DNA from 2 places in the Desulfosporomusa polytropa genome. Region 2 is predicted to be linked to the other one. Evidence: riboswitches for the same ligand, from Rfam matches in the RefSeq annotation. Region 2 holds a riboswitch; the other holds the start of a gene.
The links. Region 2 has a riboswitch for FMN ahead of ribD (bifunctional diaminohydroxyphosphoribosylaminopyrimidine deaminase/5-amino-6-(5-phosphoribosylamino)uracil reductase RibD). Riboswitches for the same ligand answer to the same signal wherever they lie in the genome.

Region 1 (8,730 bases), 2.5 Mb from region 2:
CGCTGAAGCAGCGCGAACGTGATTTTATCGCGGCGGCCGTAACCACTGGGACAAGACCGCTACATATTCTATGGCGCCATATTTTACCGAATATCCTGCCGACTATTGTCGTGACGGCTGCCATGGATATCGGTACGATGATTATGGAACTGGCAGGCTTGTCCTTTTTGGGCTTTGGTGCACAGCCGCCGACACCGGAATGGGGCCTAATGCTCAATGAAGGAAGGCAGCATATCCAGACGGCTCCCTGGCTGATGCTGTATCCGGGGGCTGCGATCTTGATAGTCGTAGCAATTTTTAACCTTTGGGGCGACAGCCTGCGCGACATCATGGACCCACAGCGGACAAACTGAGTGAACTCGTTTCAGCAGAGCTGAAACATCGGGGGTTCAGGTGGAGAGTCTACTCCACCTGAACTGACGCCGCCTGTAGAGGCGGGAGTCTTGACTCAGCGATTAAGATAAACATATGGGAAGGGATGAGGTTTATGAAAAAATTGGGGAAAATTATTTGCGTGCTGCTTACTATTTGTATGGCAGCGGTCTTTATGACGGGCTGCGGCGGCAGTAGTAAAAAGGAAACAGACAAGAAGACACTGAGAATTGGTGTGACAAATTTTGCAGATTCACTGGAACCGACAGAAAATTATTTTGGCTGGGTAGTTATGCGTTATGGTATAGGGGAAAGCCTTACAAAATTTGATGAGAAGATGAATGTAACACCCTGGCTGGCTGAAAGCTGGCAGATCAGTGCTGACCACATGACCTGGACCTTCAAGATCAGAGACGGGGTGAAATTCTCGAACGGAAAACCGCTGGATGCAGCAGCTGTCAAGGCTTCGCTGGAAAGAGCCTTTGCCAAGAATAAACGCGCAATGACATTTTTTAAGTATAAGGACATGACGGCTGACGGTCAAACACTTGTGATCCGTACGGAAAAGCCGGAGCCGAATATGCCGGGATTCTTAGCCGACCCGCTCTTTTTGATTGTCGATGTATCGGCTGAGGCGGGACGTAATTTTGCCAAGGAAGGTCCCATTTGCACCGGTCCTTATATGTGTAATTCCTTCGTCAAGGATAAAGCGGTTCTGGTAAAAAACCTTTATTACTGGGACGGGGAAGTGCCCTATGAAGCAGTTGAAATCCCGTCCATTGACGATCCGAACACACGGGCAATGGCGCTGCAGTCCGGCGAGGTGGACATGGCGGTTAACATTGCAGCTGGTGACATAAACCTCTTTAACGACACTGCTAAGTTCCATGTCGACAGAATTTCCTCGCTGCGCACAGTACTGGCACGGATTAATCAAAAGGGCGTCCTGGGCGATCCGAAGGTTCGCGCGGCTTTCATCAGCGCCTGCGACAGAAAGGTATATAATGAGGTTATTTTGAAAGGAACCTTTATCGAAGGCAAGGCCCCTGTACCGCCGTCGATGGATTACGGCTTCGACCAGCTCAGGGACCCGAACAGCTACAATGTCGAGCAGGCTAAACAGCTTTTGGCAGAAGCAGGCTGGAAGGATGTGGACGGCGACGGCATACTGGAAAAGGACGGCAAGAAGCTTACTGTGGATTTTGTAGTGTACAACAGCCGCGCGGAACTGCCGATTTATGCGGAGGCCGTACAGTCGGATGCGAAAAAGGTTGGTTTTGATGTAAAAATCAAATCGGTGGACTATAACTTGATTGATAAAATGGGGATTAACGGCGAGTATGGCCTTTTGATTTCGAACATAACAACGGCCAATACCGGCGATCCGGAAATTTTCTTAAACTGGTACTGGCGAACGAATAACAACGGTGATAATCCGCAGAACGGCTCCGGCTACAGCAATCTTGCCCTGGATGCGAAGTTTGCGCAGCTTTCCACAGAGTTCGACCGACAAAAACGGCGCCAGCTCATCATTGATATTCAGCAGCTTATCCTGAACGATGGCGCGGCTCTGTTCCTGGGGTATCCGGAAACCAACATCATCAGCGCAACTTCGATCGAAGGCGCGAAGATGTATCCGTCCGATTATTACTGGCTGACCCACAAGATTAGACCGGCAAAAAAATAACATCACGTGAAGGAGATCTGAGATGTTACTAGAGGTATCGGAGCTTTCGGTATCCTACGCCGAATATGAAATCGTCCGAAATGTGAATTTGTCGCTCGATGAAGGCGAGATCCTTGCGATTGTGGGAGAAAGCGGCAGCGGCAAGACAACAGTTATTCGCGCAATCCTTGGCTGCCTGCCACATGAGGGCCGTGTGAGCGGCGGGATAATTCTCTTTGAAGGCAAAAATATATTGGAGAATACGTCTGCCGAGTGGCGCCGTCTCTGTGGCACAAAGGCTGCCATGGTTTTTCAGGACAGCGGCAATATGCTGGACCCTATCCGGCGTATCGGCAGCCAATTCGTAGAGTATATCCGCGAGCATTCGCCGCTGACGAAAAGGGAAGCAGCCAAGGCAGCAGAGGACATGCTCAGGAAGATGCACTTGCCCAATCCGGACAATATTATGAAGAGCTATCCGTTTGAACTGAGCGGCGGCATGCGCCAGCGGGTCGGCGTGGCCATGGCCATGTTCTTTAAACCGCGCCTGCTGCTGGCGGATGAGCCGACCTCGGCCCTGGATGTGACGACGCAGGCGCAAGTGGTAAAGGAAATGATGGAGATCTGCCAAAAGGATAAAACGGCAATCGTCATTGTTACACATAATATCGGTGTGGCAGCCTATATGTCGGATAAGCTGATCGTCATGCAAGCAGGAAAAATCGTAGAGTCTGGCAGAACGGATGATGTTATCGCTCGGCCGCAGTCGGCGTATACAAAAGAGCTTTTAGATGCCGTACCGCAGGTCGGAGGGAAAAGATATGTCGGCTGAAATGGAAAAAATTCTGGAAATCGAGCATGTTGTAAAGCGTTTCCCGGTCTCTGACGGGCGCATGCTGACAGCTTGCGATGACGTATCGCTGTCGCTGTATCAGGGAGAAACACTTGGTGTTGTTGGTGAAAGCGGCTGCGGCAAGAGCACGCTTGTAAAACTGATCCTGCAGCTGTATCCGCCGACGAGCGGGGCGATCTGCTACCGGGGCGAGGATCTTACGCAGCTTAAGGGAGAGCGTATGCGGCAGAGCCGGCGACATATCCAGATGGTGTTTCAGGATCCGACGCAGGCTTTCAATCCGAAGATGAAGACCAAAGACATCCTTTGCGAGCCGTTGCGCAATTTCAATATGATAAAAGACAGCGAGTCCGGGAAAAAGGTCGGAGAACTTTTGCGCATGGTTGAGTTGCCGGAAGATTTTGCCGACCGCTATCCCGGCAATATGAGCGGCGGGCAGCGCCAGCGCATCGGGATTGCCCGTTCGTTGGCGCTTGAGCCGGAAATCCTCGTTTGTGATGAGGCGACCAGTGCACTGGATGTATCTGTGCAGGAAAAAATTATGGAACTTCTGGTCAGAATACAACAGGGAAAGAATCTGTCCATGATTTTTATCTGTCATGATTTGGCCCTGGTATCGCAGATAAGCCATCGCATCGCCATTATGTATCTCGGCAATATCGTAGAGGTGCTTGCGGGCGGTGCGCTGAATGAAGCAATGCATCCTTATACGAAGGCGCTTCTGCAGGCGGTTTTCCCGGTGAGAAAAAAAGGGGTTGCAGCGGTCCGGCCGCTGGCGGGGGAGATACCAAGTCCCCTTGCTTTGCCGCCAGGGTGCCCATTTCAGAGCAGGTGCCCGGAATGCAGGGAGATTTGCAGGCAAGAAAAACCGGCGCTCAAAGAGATTTCTAAAAGACACAGTGCTGCCTGTCATTTCATTTTGAATGGAAGACCGGTATAACACTGGCGCGGTTCGCCACTATTCTAGGGCAGTTGTTTTATGCTGGACTGATTTCATGAACACACCCTGGCTCACAGGACAGAGGTTGTTGACAAATAATGGTCGAGGAGTATAATAACAACTATGAGACTTATTCTCAGGGCGGGGTGCAAGTCCCCACCGGCGGTATCCCAGTTGTACTGGGGAGCCCGCGAGCGCTCTTCGTGTGTTGGAAGAGGTCAGCAGAACTGGTGAAATGCCAGTGCCGACGGTATAGTCCGGACGAAAGAGGATAAGGCGGTCAGTATCAATACGGAGAATTGAAGTATTATTTAGTATTGTTTCCTAGCTGCCTACCTAATTGCCCTGATCTAGTAAGTCCTACTATTACTATAGGAGGCGCATTACTTTGAATCAGAATTTATTAAGTCAATTTGGCAATGCAGAGGAGCGGGTGACAAGGGCACTTAGCGCTCTGGGCAATGGCCGGGGAGTTTTAGTAACAGATAACGAACAGCGGGAAAATGAAGGTGATATTTTCTTTGCTGCTGAGTCGCTGACAACAGAACAGATGGCTATGCTAATTCGTGAATGCAGTGGTATAGTTTGCCTGTGTCTGCCAGAGGAGAAATCCCAGGAATTGGCATTGCCAATGATGGTAGACAATAATACAAGTAGTTTTCAGACTGCATTTACCGTTTCAATTGAAGCTGCAAAAGGAGTTACTACAGGTGTATCAGCTGCTGATCGTGTTACTACTATAAAAGCGGCAATTGCTGATAAGGCTTGTGCTCAAGATCTGCGGCATCCAGGGCATGTTTTTCCTTTAAAAGCTAAACCAGGTGGTGTTTTAGAACGGCCGGGCCATACCGAAGCCAATGTTGACTTAATGCGGCTTGCCGGTCTCAAACCATATGGTGTACTGTGCGAACTGACAAACCCCAATGGAACCATGGCGCGATTGCCTGAAATAGTGGCTTTTGCGCAAAAGAACAATATGCCGGTGGTTACAGTGGATGATTTGATAGATTACCGCAAGGTTCGAGAATAAAACTATATTTTTCCTAGCCTCCCAGGATTTTTACTTGGGAGGCTTTATTGATTTTAGTTTGACGTAGGGTCGGTCTTGCTGGGCCTGTTTATTACTATTGGTGAAGTATATACCGCGGAAATTTTAACGCCTTTGCAAACTCTCTCTTGAAATTCGGCTGCAACGCTAAATCCAAATGTTCAATAGAAGCAGTCATAGCTTCAGCCCGGCGACGTTCTTTCGAAGATACCAAACTCATACATGCACCAGCACCAGCCGCATTACCGACCTGTTCAAACCGCTCCAGTGGCAAATCCGGCAGCATACCGATGGTAATCGCGCTCTCAAGTCGCAGGAAAGAGCCGAAGGCACCGGCAATAACGATTCGGTCAACGTCCTCCACTCTAATATTGAGGGCATTTAATAAACTACTAATCCCGCTAGCAATAGCTGCTTTAGCTAATTGTATCTCACCAATATCATTCTGAGTTATAACAATATCACTATCACACCCACTGTCTTCTATTGAGACGACGATAAATTCAGGAGCTTTACCCGGTTTAATTCTAACCCGGGTATTGTTCGGATTCAGCCTACCATTTGCGCTTATGATTCCTCCCTTATTTAATTCGGCAATTAGATCAATAATGCCAGAACCGCATAGACCAATAGGCCTCTGATCGCCAATTGTCTGCCAAAGTACTTCCTTGCCTTGTTGAAAAAGCTTTACCTCGCTGATAGCGCCGTTAACTGCGCGCATTCCCTGCGAAATATGTGCGCCTTCAAAAGCAGGGCCAGATGCACAGGAACAACAAGAAATCCTTTCTCCATTAACCGACAGGGCAATTTCGGTATTTGTTCCAATATCAATCCCTAAAACTATACCTTTCCCTTTATCAATTCCGGTTGCTTGGATCATGGCAACATGATCGCCGCCAACAAACCCGCCAATAGGTGGTGTAAAATATACTTGGGCTTGAGGCCCTAACGTAAGACCGATAGTTTCTGCAGCAATCTCAATTGGGCTAGTCGTGGCAGGAACATAAGGCGATGTGGCAAGTTGCCTTATTGGTAAACCAAGTAGCAAATGATGCATGGCCGTATTAGCTACAATAACTGCCTGACTAATTTGTTGGACATCCAAACCCTGTTGCAAAGTTAAGCGTTTGGCCAATTCATTAATTCCACTGACAGCAGCATTTACTATCTGCTGAGCATTTGCCTCATCTTCCAAGGCATATGCCAGTCTACTCATTAAGTCCTCGCCGTAAGCAATTTGTGGATTTAAAATACCTTCTGCCACCACCATCTCTCCCGTAGTCAGCCTGATAAGAAAGGCGGCAATCTTGGTTGTCCCTAAATCGATGGCTAGTCCTAACGGCTCATAGTTAGTCCCCGGAGTAGCCACAGACATATACCTTTTAAGTAAATAATCAACTTCAACTACTTGCGAGCAACCATCTACTTGCAGTTGTTGGCGACCAATCAGCGATGTTACCGGAATCTCAATTTTGCAGGGACCGACAATTCTTGCCTGGCATGCCAACCGGTAGCCTTGACTGAGACGTTCCGGAGTAAGTATATTTTCTTCGGTAAGTGAGGGTGAGGTTACTTGCCCTGTTATTAGACGTATTAGACACCGACCGCACAATCCTTTGCCGCCGCAAGGAGCGCTGATGCCATGTTCAAACAAATCCATTCCCTTGGCCACTGCTAAAATAGTCTGACCGATATTGGCATAGACCCGTCTGCCAATTGGTTCAAAGTCAACAATCACTTCTGCGTTAGCTCTTTTTTTCATTTCAGCCATACTTCCACTCCCAGCATGCAACGTTATTCTGGATTTCCATACCGCTCTTATTCTTTATGTACAAAAGCAGCCTCAGCCTAACTTTTGCTAGGGGCTGAGGCTGCTTTCTTAAAATTCCGATCTAACAAGTTAACTCGAAAGTCAGTTGCTTGCTATGCTTAGCCTGCAATAAGCTTTTGGCACAGACTAACTGCTTCATCAGCAGTTTCGGCCCAAGCGTCAGCACCAATCTCATCAGCGAAGGCTTGACTGGTTGGACCACCGCCAATCATGACTTTATATTTTTCACGCACATTCTTAGATTTAAGATATTCGATAATATTCTTTTGGGCGGCCATAGTAGTGGTCAGCAAGGCCCCAGCGGCAATGATGCTAGCGCCTACTTCTTCGGCTTTCGCCAAGAAGTTTTCTGAGGGTTGGTCAATACCGATATCATACACTTTGTATCCGGCGGCCGTCATCAGCGCACCAACGATATTTTTGCCGATATCGTGAATATCGCCGGCAACTTGACCCACAATAATCTTCCCTTTAGACTCACTAACAGTGTTGCCTGATGCGGCAATAACTGGTTCCAACATATCAAGGCCAGCTTTAAGAGCATCTGCTCCCATCATGACATCAGGTAAGAACGCCTCGCCTACTTTCCATTTTGCGCCGAGTTCTTCAATACCCTTAATGAGTCCTTGTTGTATTGCCGCAGTCGGATCAATCTTTTCATCAATAACTTGTTGAGCATATTCAACCACCAAATCTTCATCACCATCGAGAATAGCTTGCTTCAAGTTTTCAAAAATATCACTCATATCATTATACCTCCGTTAATTTTTGATTTGTATTATTAAGCACTGTCGTAAGGAAACTAAAACTAGCCCTTCAGTTCAGATGTTCTCTTCTCCATAAAAGCTTGAAGAGTTTGGTTGACTTTGCTATCCAGTTCCGGTGCTTGGTATTCAGCTAACATAGCTTTCCATTTCCGCTCTGCCCGCTTGTTAGTATCCAGACCCTCCTTACCCCAACCGTCATAAGACAATCGGTCACTAAGCGTAGCCTGCCTCAGCTCTGTGGCATGATTTTTCCGGGTATGTTTTTGCGTAAGGAAATGTCCTCCTGGACCAACCTTTTTAATGACGTCAAAGGCAAAATTATCATCCGAGAACTCAATGCCTTTCAGATATCGTAGAAGCATACCAGCAATCTCATCATCTACGATAAATTTTTCATACGACATGGCCATAAAATATTGAAGTATACCTGCTGTATGCAATACAAAGTTGATCCCGGTCACGCTGGCGGCCATCAGCGTCATCATGGATTCGTAACCAGCCTGTGCATCGACAATCTTGGCATCGTTTAAGCCGCCGCCGCCTCTACTCGGAACATCATAGAACCTTGCCAGCTGAGCACTGGCAGAAGTAAATAGCGCTCCTTCGGGATTACCGATAGACAGTGAACCTGTCTGCATGTCAGTAATGGCCGATGTTGAACCATAAACCACGGGAGTTCCGGGATTAATGCTTTGAGCTAAGGCGATACCAGCCAATACTTCCGCGTTCTGCAAGGCTAAAGCGCCAGCCATTGTTGCCGGTCCTGTCGAGCCGGCCATGACCAAGGATGCGATTACCATAGCCTGACCAGTTTCTGCATAGGCCATTAAGCCTCCGAGCATGCGGTCATCATATTTTAATGGAGTAACTGAGTTGACAAGGCATATTAAAGCTGGATTTTTCTTAATGACATCTTTTCCACCGAAGAGAATGGCGGTCATTTCGATAGTATCTTTGGCTTTGTCATAACCGGAGGCGCTGCCCATAAAACATTTATCAGAATGTTTTATGGCACTGTAAACCATTTTTAAATGTCTGATTGAATCTGGCACATCATTTGGTTCGGCAACATTGCCGCCAGTCATATGCATATTAGGACTCATTTGCGCTAACTTAACAAAGTTGTCAAAGTCATTCATATTTGAGTTGCGGCGTGTGCCATCTGCTTCATGAATAAATGGTGAGCCATAGCCAGGCATAAAGATGATATTCTCGCCACCAACTACTAGGTTGTTTTGCGAATTACGGGCGTG
Region 2 (8,730 bases):
GAGAAAATAAGCTACACCAGATAACTAATGATCATTCGCTGGTTTGGGAACTAATGCAAAATGGTAGTATCACTAGCGAGGAAGCGCAAGTTCATCCCCATCGCAACATATTAACAAGAGCTGTAGGGACTAGTGAAACGCTTTGTGTAGACTCAGGTAAGTTTTTATGGCAACCAGGCGATAATTTGTTATTATGTACTGATGGTTTAACCAATATGCTCAGTGAAGAAACCATACTCAATATTTGCATCCAGCCTATCAGTTCACAAACAATTTGTAATACTCTTGTCGACCAAGCTAGGCAAGCAGGTGGGTATGATAATATTACCTCTATTTTTCTGCAAAATAGGAATTGACCATGAAACATGAAAAAAGAACTGAGCTTAGCCTGCTACTCATTTCCGGTCTCGTTTTACTAAATGGCTACCTTGCAGTAACACTGGCTAATCATCAGTTTTCCTATCAGGGTCTTAGTATTATTAGTGCTTTATTTGTTTTCTGGACACTTATTTCACTGACAATTCGCCGCTACTTTTCCTCAGCAGACCCGTTACTGTTGCCTTTGGCTGTATTTTTAGCTTCCATTGGGTTAACACTTATTCTAAGGCTGCGTCCTGATTTATTTATTCCACAGGCTATGTGGTTATCGGCAGGACTGATTGCTTTTATTATTACAGTCATTATTTTTCGCCAGCCGGAAGCTATTTCCCAATACAAATACCTTTGCGGCATAACAGGCATTATATTATTGGTGTTTACAATTGCATTTGGCGTTGATATCGGCGGTAATAAAAACTGGATTATCCTAGGTCCGGTAAGGTTTCAACCTGCAGAGTTCGCCAAACTGTTAATTATAATTTTTTTGGCTGCTTATTTGAGCGAGCGGCGTCAATTACTAACTTACGCTACCAGACATTATGGCCCGCTAACTTTGCCGCATCCGCGCTTTATTGCACCGCTTATGGTGCTGTGGGCGTTAACTATGGCTATGCTCATCGTCCAGCGCGATTTAGGTTCTGCTTTACTGTATTTTGGCACAACCGTAACAATGGCTTATATGGCAAGTGGTAGATGGAGTTATGTAGCTTTAGCGCTTTGTATGTTTTTTACAGGCTCCGCCATATGTTATCTTATATTTCCTCACGTTCAAGTTAGAATTGATATCTGGTTAAATCCTTGGGCGGATCCGACTGGACGTTCGTACCAGATTGTCCAGTCACTATTTGCTTTAGGTTCAGGCGGACTGTTAGGCAGCGGCTTAACTTTCGGTTATCCAAGCATTATCCCGGAAGTACATACCGACTTCATTTTTGCTGCTATTGGCGAAGAATTAGGACTAGCAGGTACTGCTGCAGTAATCATTGCCTATATCCTTATTGTCTACCGCGCATTTCGTGCAGCACTTGCTTCGCAAATACCGTTTACCATGCTACTAGCTGGCGGCTTAGGAGTACTTACTGCATTGCAGGTTTTTATTATTATCGGCGGTGTTACCAAATTTTTGCCACTAACAGGTATAACGCTGCCGCTGATAAGTTATGGTGGTAGCTCTATGGTCGCAAGCTTTATCCTGCTGGGTATGTTATTTGCTATATCGGAGGCGACAGCCACCCCATGAACATACATGACATTCCCCATAAGGCCATACGCAGGAGTATCCATAAAGCAGCGCTATTTTCTATTGCACTGTTGGTGTTACTGCTCAGTTATGTAGTATATATTCAAGTTATTGAAAGTAATACTCTGGCTTTTCATCCGCTTAACCGCCGAACAGCAGAAGCGTCACGCAAAGTGGAACGAGGTCAAATTACTGACATTCATGGAAAAGTTCTGGCTCTAAGTAAGCTCTCACAACAAGAATATCAGCGAGAATATCCTTATGATACCGTATTTTCCCATGTTGTTGGTTATGATAGTCCTAAGTATGGAAAAACAGGCATTGAAGGCATTTATGATGGCTATTTATCAGGACAAATAAATCCTGAAAAACGCCTGGGTGCAATTAGTCAATTATTTGCAAACGGTGCTGGCAATACGGTTGTACTTACCGTTGATGCACAGCTTCAGCAAGCTGCTTATCAGGCTCTTGGCAATCATCGTGGCGCAATTGTTGTCATGTCACCTAAAACAGGTGCGATATTGGCTATGGTTAGCCGCCCAAGCTTTGATCCAAACACGCTTGACACAACTTGGAATAGTATCTCACAAGCTGCAAGTAGTCCGCTCCTTAACCGGGCTGCACAAGGATTATATCCACCAGGTTCCATCATTAAAGTTATGATAGCTGAAGCCGCATTAGCCGAACAATTGGCTGATAAAAACCACCAATTTACCTGCAGCGGATCTCTCAAAATTGGTTCTGATTATACATTGACAGAATCTAATAATATAGCTCATGGCAAATTGAATCTGCGAGAAGCGTTAGCCGTGTCTTGTAACGTTACTTTTGGTCAGCTAGCACTTGATCTCGGCCGCACAAGAATGGCCAAGTACTTTGAACGCTATGGTTTTACCCAGCTGATTAGCAGCGATATTCAGGAAAGTGCTAATCAGCTCCCTGATTTTGCAAAGCTAAATGACGGCGATTTGGCACAAACCGGCATTGGACAGGGAAGCCTTCTGGTTACACCGCTCCGAATGGCTATGCTAGCATCAACATTCGCTAATAAAGGAATTATGATGAAGCCTTATTTAGTACAAAAAATTATGACCCCTGATGGTACTATATTGAATCAAACCAGTCCAGTTGCCTGGCTATCACCTGCAGATAGCAAATTGGCCAGTCAGGTAGCCGATATGATGGTAAGTGTAGTAAAAGAAGGTACTGGCAGCGCGGCCGCACTGCGCGATATACAGGTTGCTGGCAAAACAGGTACTGCAGAAAATCCGCATGGTGCTTCGCATTCTTGGTTTATCGGCTTTGCACCAGCAGACAATCCACAAGTTGCAGTAGCGGTAATTGTTGAAAATGCGGGTTCTGGTGGTACGGTAGCCGCACCACTCGCCCGACAGATTTTATTGCAAGCATTACGATAAGGGGGTGAATTAATGCTTAATCGCACACTTGATGATCGTTATACAATATTGGAACGAATTGGCGGCGGAGGCATGGCCGATGTATACCGCGCACATGATAAACTATTAGACCGTTCAGTAGCTGTTAAGGTACTGCGTTCCCAGTTCACTGATGATGAAGAGTTTATTGGTCGTTTCCGGCAGGAAGCCCAGGCGGCGGCTAAGCTTTCGCATCCTAACATTGTTAATATCTACGATGTTGGTTTTGATGAACAAGCATACTATATAATTATGGAATACATTTCAGGCGAAACGCTTAAAGATAAAATTGACCGTGAAGCCCCGTTACCTGTCGAAACTGCAGTGCGAATTGCTATGGAAATAGCAGAAGCGCTCGAACATGCTCACCAAAATAATTTAGTTCATTGCGATATCAAGCCACATAATATTCTTATTACTCGTTCAGGACGAGTTAAAGTAACTGATTTTGGTATTGCCCGAGCTGTTACTTCATCAACAATGACTAATTCGGGCACAATTATTGGTTCGGTACATTATTTTTCACCTGAACAGGCTAAAGGTGTTTCGGTTGGTGCTAAATCTGACATCTATTCTCTTGGTGTTGTTCTTTACGAAATGCTTACAGGTCATGTGCCATTTACTGGTGAATCACCAATTAGTATTGCCCTTAAGCACATACAGGAAGAACCAAGGTTACCGCGAGAACTAAACGCTTCCATACCGCCGCTGATTGAAGCTATTGTAGTAAAGGCTATGCATAAAGATCCAGTTGCTAGATTCACTGATATTGGTGAAATGATTGCTGATTTTAAATTAGCCCAAAATTATTTAAGGGATGATCATACTAGGCGACTATCTCATACGGATTTTCCTACACAAGTATTACCAACAGTTACACCGCCAGCGGAACAGAATAATGCAAGACATACAGTACCATCTAATACTCCTGCTTCTTTGTTAAACGAAGCTAAACTTTCTAAACCTTGGCTGTGGGGGATATTATTGTTTGTGTTGCTGGGCTCAGCATTGGCGGCCTTTCTGGGATTTGGTAAGTTTTGGAGTCTTAATGAAATTGCCGTGCCAGATGTTGTGGGCAAGCAGGTAGATACAGCACGTAACATTATTATTAGTAATAATCTTAGAGTGTCTGTCTCTGATGCTTTTAGCGACAAAGTTCCGGCAGGTCAGGTTATATCCCAGCAACCAGAAGCAGGAACAACTGTCAAAGAACAGCGGACAATAACGATCATTGTCAGCAAAGGCGGTGAAGTTACTGTTGTTCCGGATTTGCGCGGTCTTAGCCGCCGGGATGCCGAACTGCAGATTAAAAACTCTGGTCTGAAACTAGGTCGGGTTGACGAACAATTTACTGATGCAGCACCAGCAGATACAGTCATTAATCAAAATCCCCGTCCACCAGCGCAAGTAACCAAAGGGACGGCCATTGATATTGTTATCAGCAAAGGTACTAGTCCGAAGAAAGTTTCATTACCGGATTTTCAAGGATCGCTCTTAACTACGGTGGCAACTCAGCTTGATAGCTTGAAGCTTAAGCAAGGAAAAATAACAGAAGCACCTAATGATAAATATCCACCAGGCACCATTATTAGTCAAAATCCACCACCAGCTACTGAAGTAACAGAAGGCACGACGATTGACTTCTCTATTGCCAAAGGTGTGCCTGGAGCTGTCAAACGGGCCGTTGTTCAAGTAACCGTACCAGACGGATCAGCTCGCCAAACTCCGCAAGCCTTGCAAATAGTAGTTACCGATACCAATGGCCGCCGGGTTATTTATGAAGGTTCACATAAACCGGGTGAACATATTGAAAAAACAGTCGAGGGCACTGGACAAGTACGAATTCAAGTGTATATCAATGAAAAATTGCTTCAAGAACAAACAATTTAGCTATATAAAACGTGTTAAAGATTTTGCAGGTAGGTGGTGCAGTGACAAAAGTCACATTGACAACGCTAGTGGTGAAGCGTTGTCAATGTAGCACCTACCTGCACCTGCGAACTTCTTTACTGCGAAATTTATTCAATGAGGAGGTCATGTGTGCTAAATGGTATTGTAGTAAAAGCCTATAATAGTTACTACTATATACAGTCAGGCAGCAAAATTGTCACTTGCAATTTGCGCGGCCGATTTAAGAAAGGACGCTTTTCTCTTATTGTAGGTGATGAAGTGACTTATACTCTAACTGGCCCGGAAAAAGGTATCATTGAAGAAATACTGCCGAGACGCAGCATGTTAAAGCGTCCAATGGTTGCCAATATAGACCAGGTTGTTGTGACTTTTGCCGCTGTTAATCCTGATATTAACCCATCTCTGGTTGACAGATTTTTAGTAATTGCTGAGTTTTCAGAACTGGAGATAATACTATGTATTAATAAAATCGATTTAGCGGACACGGAGGTGTTAGCTAAATTAGTTGAACGCTATAAGCAAATTGGGTATAAGGTACTCACTATAGCTGCTAAGTTAGGTACAGGTATAGAGCAATTGCACACACAGCTTCATGATAAAATTACGGTTTTTGCTGGTCCATCAGGTGCGGGAAAGTCTACCATCCTTAATGCAATCCAACCCGGTCTTGAACTTACTACTGGCGAAGTTAGTCATAAAATTGGCCGCGGTAAACATACGACTCGATTTGCCGAACTTTTGCCATTTGAGGGCGGTGGCTTTGTCGTCGATACGCCGGGTTTCAGCTTTACTGAATTCAATGATATGGAAGAAGCCCATCTAATGGACTACTTCCCTGAAATTTCCCCAATAGCTCCTAAATGCAAATTCAGTACTTGTATTCATTATAAAGAGCCACAGTGTGCGGTTAAACAGGCGGTAGCTGAAGGGCTTATTCATGCTGAAAGATATCAATCTTATCTTGAAATATTGACCGAAATTAGAGAGAACAAGAAAGGATACTAGATGAGTACTATGATTAAAGTTGCTCCATCTATCTTATCTGCCGATTTTTCCCAGCTAGCTAATGAAATAAATAAGATAGAAAAAGCAGGCGCTGATTGGGTTCATATTGATGTTATGGATGGTCATTTTGTCCCTAACCTTACATTTGGTCCACCGGTTGTAGCTGCTATTCGCAAAGTAACCAAACTACCTTTTGATGTTCATTTAATGGTAACTAATCCCCAAGATTTAATCGAACCCTTCGCAAAAGCTGGTGCCGATATTATTACGGTTCATGCCGAAACCGCCCCCCATCTGCACCGTTTGCTTCAAACCATCAAAGAGTATGGTTTGAAGGCGGGAGTATCATTGAATCCATCAACTCCACTGGCTGTAGTTGAAGAAGTACTTGACGATCTCGATATGATTCTTATCATGAGTGTAAATCCTGGTTATGGCGGCCAAAAGTTTATTCCAGGGGCAATTGAAAAGATTACTCGCTTGAAGACAAAACTTGACCAACGAAAGCTTAGTGTTGATATTGAAGTTGACGGGGGCATTAATGCCAGTACTGCGCGTCAAGTAATCGCCGCTGGTGCAACGATATTAGTAGCTGGATCAGCAGTATATGGAGCGCCAGATATGACGCAAGCAATTAAAAATATCCGAGGGCTTGATTAAATTGCTTCTTAGTGGTAACATATGTAGTAGATAGTTACATTATGGATGAAAATTACATATTATAGCCTTTGGGGCAAGGTGAAAAAGAGTAAAATCTTTTAATTCCTGACCGGCGGTATAGCCCGCGAGCCGTTTTTACGGTTGATCTGGTTCAATTCCAGAGCCGACAGTATAGTCTGGATGGTAAAAGGCGTAAGTTCTGCCATATTGGCATTTCCCAACCACATTGCCTATTAAACTGTTGATAGCCCCAAAGCTATTCAACAGTTTTTTGTTTGCCCTTCGTATTCCTTTGCGCTCTTTGTGTCCTTTGTGGTTTAACAAACCTAACCGCATAGCCCAAACCAAGCCTGTTTTAAGAATTGTTACCGCAAAGTACGCAAAGTTTCCAAAGTACTCAAAGGTTAGCGAGTTCACTTGCCTTAACAGAAGGGTAAAACTTTCTTACTACGTTTTGCACTGGAGGACTTCTATGGACAATTATTATATGCGTCAGGCACTTGGCATTGCGCAGTATGCAACAGGACGTACTAGCCCTAATCCGCTGGTGGGTGCCGTTATTGTAAAAGATGGACACATAGTAGGGCAAGGTTGGCATCGTCAGGCCGGTACGCCCCATGCGGAAATTCATGCTTTGGCCCAAGCTGGCGAGCTCGCTAAAGGAGCAACCATATATGTCACCCTTGAACCATGTTCTCATTATGGTCGAACCGGACCTTGTACGGATGCTCTGATTGAGGCAGGTATAAAAAAAGCAGTTGTAGCCATGACTGATCCCAATCCTGAGGTGTCTGGCAATGGCCTGACCCGACTCCGGTCAGCTGGTATTGAAGTAGTAGAGGGAATACTAGCAGCTGAAGCTGCCAAGCTCAATGAAGTATTTATAAAGTGGATCACTACTGGTACGCCATTTGGCGTTCTTAAAACAGCGATGTCGTTGGACGGCAAAATAGCCGCCTATACCGGCCATTCCCAATGGATAACAGGCTCTTCCGCCAGAGCGTATGTACATAAACTACGCGATATATATGATGGCATACTTGTAGGCAGTGGTACCGTACTTGCGGATGACCCCTTGTTAACCTCTCGTTTGCCGGAAGGTGGCCAAAATCCGGTCCGAATTATTGTAGACAGTATGGCCAGAACACCATTGACTGCTAACGTAATTACAGACAAACAGGCTCCAACCCTCATCGCGGTAAGCCAGGCGGCGCCACTGGAGAAAGTAGCTGCACTGCGCGGCCACGGTGTAGAGGTACTGGTGCTTGAGCAAACACCACAGGGCCTCAACCTTCGCCAACTATTTAAAATTTTAGGCGAACGCCATATTACCAGCATCTTTGTTGAAGGCGGAGCAACCATCAACGCATCACTCTTAGCTGCTAATCTAATTGATAAGGTATATTGTTTCATAGCACCCAAAATCATTGGTGGACAAACAGCGTTAAGCCCGGTTGGTGGTACAGGAGTAGAACGGGTAGATCAAGCCATACTGCTTGAAGATATTACCACACAAACCATCGGTACCGATATCTTAGTAAATGGTTACGTAACCGGACGGGAGGGGCGAGATGTTTACCGGACTTGTGGAAGAATTAGGTAAAGTCAAACAGATTGTACGCGGCACTAAATCTGTTCGGCTTTCGGTTTTTGGCAGTAAAATAGTAGATGGCGTTAAACTGGGGGACAGCATTGCCGTAAATGGTACCTGTCTAACAGTTGTTGATTTTAGCCGCGATTGGTTTACTGCTGATGTTATGCCAGAGACAGTTGACCGTACGGCGCTAGCTGCTCTCAAAGCAGGTGACACTGTTAATCTCGAACGTACTCTCCGAGTAGGAGATCGACTAGGTGGTCACATTGTCAGCGGTCATATTGATGGAATAGGAACAATTTTGACCAAAGAACAAAATGATAACGCGATAATTGTCCGGATTGGAGCTGGTCCAGAAGTTATGCGCTACATTATTACAAAAGGTTCAGTTGCTATTGATGGGACAAGTCTTACCATTATTGACTTTGGCGCCGACTGGTTTACCGTGTCGCTCATTCCCCATACAGCTGCTAGGACCACAGTAGGTCTGAAGATAGTAGGTGAGC

Region 1: another riboswitch for FMN. It lies ahead of ribB (3,4-dihydroxy-2-butanone-4-phosphate synthase); the one in region 2 lies ahead of ribD (bifunctional diaminohydroxyphosphoribosylaminopyrimidine deaminase/5-amino-6-(5-phosphoribosylamino)uracil reductase RibD).

Annotation. Positions count from the first base shown of each region.
Region 1 is NZ_AP042400.1:4,775,901-4,784,630, forward strand. Features, by position in the region: gene nikC (nickel transporter permease) at 1-353, shown strand, start outside; gene ACZ449_RS23985 (ABC transporter substrate-binding protein) at 488-2,059, shown strand; gene ACZ449_RS23990 (ABC transporter ATP-binding protein) at 2,082-2,870, shown strand; gene ACZ449_RS23995 (ABC transporter ATP-binding protein) at 2,860-3,831, shown strand; FMN riboswitch at 3,960-4,108, shown strand; gene ribB (3,4-dihydroxy-2-butanone-4-phosphate synthase) at 4,220-4,861, shown strand; gene ACZ449_RS24005 (ASKHA domain-containing protein) at 4,956-6,650, opposite strand; gene mtgC (glycine betaine-specific corrinoid protein MtgC) at 6,809-7,456, opposite strand; gene mtgB (glycine betaine--corrinoid protein methyltransferase) at 7,519-8,730, opposite strand, start outside.
Region 2 is NZ_AP042400.1:1,609,556-1,618,285, forward strand. Features, by position in the region: gene ACZ449_RS09340 (Stp1/IreP family PP2C-type Ser/Thr phosphatase) at 1-356, shown strand, start outside; gene ACZ449_RS09345 (FtsW/RodA/SpoVE family cell cycle protein) at 359-1,618, shown strand; gene ACZ449_RS09350 (peptidoglycan D,D-transpeptidase FtsI family protein) at 1,615-3,036, shown strand; gene pknB (Stk1 family PASTA domain-containing Ser/Thr kinase) at 3,049-4,944, shown strand; gene rsgA (ribosome small subunit-dependent GTPase A) at 5,080-5,970, shown strand; gene rpe (ribulose-phosphate 3-epimerase) at 5,980-6,630, shown strand; FMN riboswitch at 6,691-6,826, shown strand; gene ribD (bifunctional diaminohydroxyphosphoribosylaminopyrimidine deaminase/5-amino-6-(5-phosphoribosylamino)uracil reductase RibD) at 7,103-8,233, shown strand; gene ribE (riboflavin synthase) at 8,202-8,730, shown strand, end outside.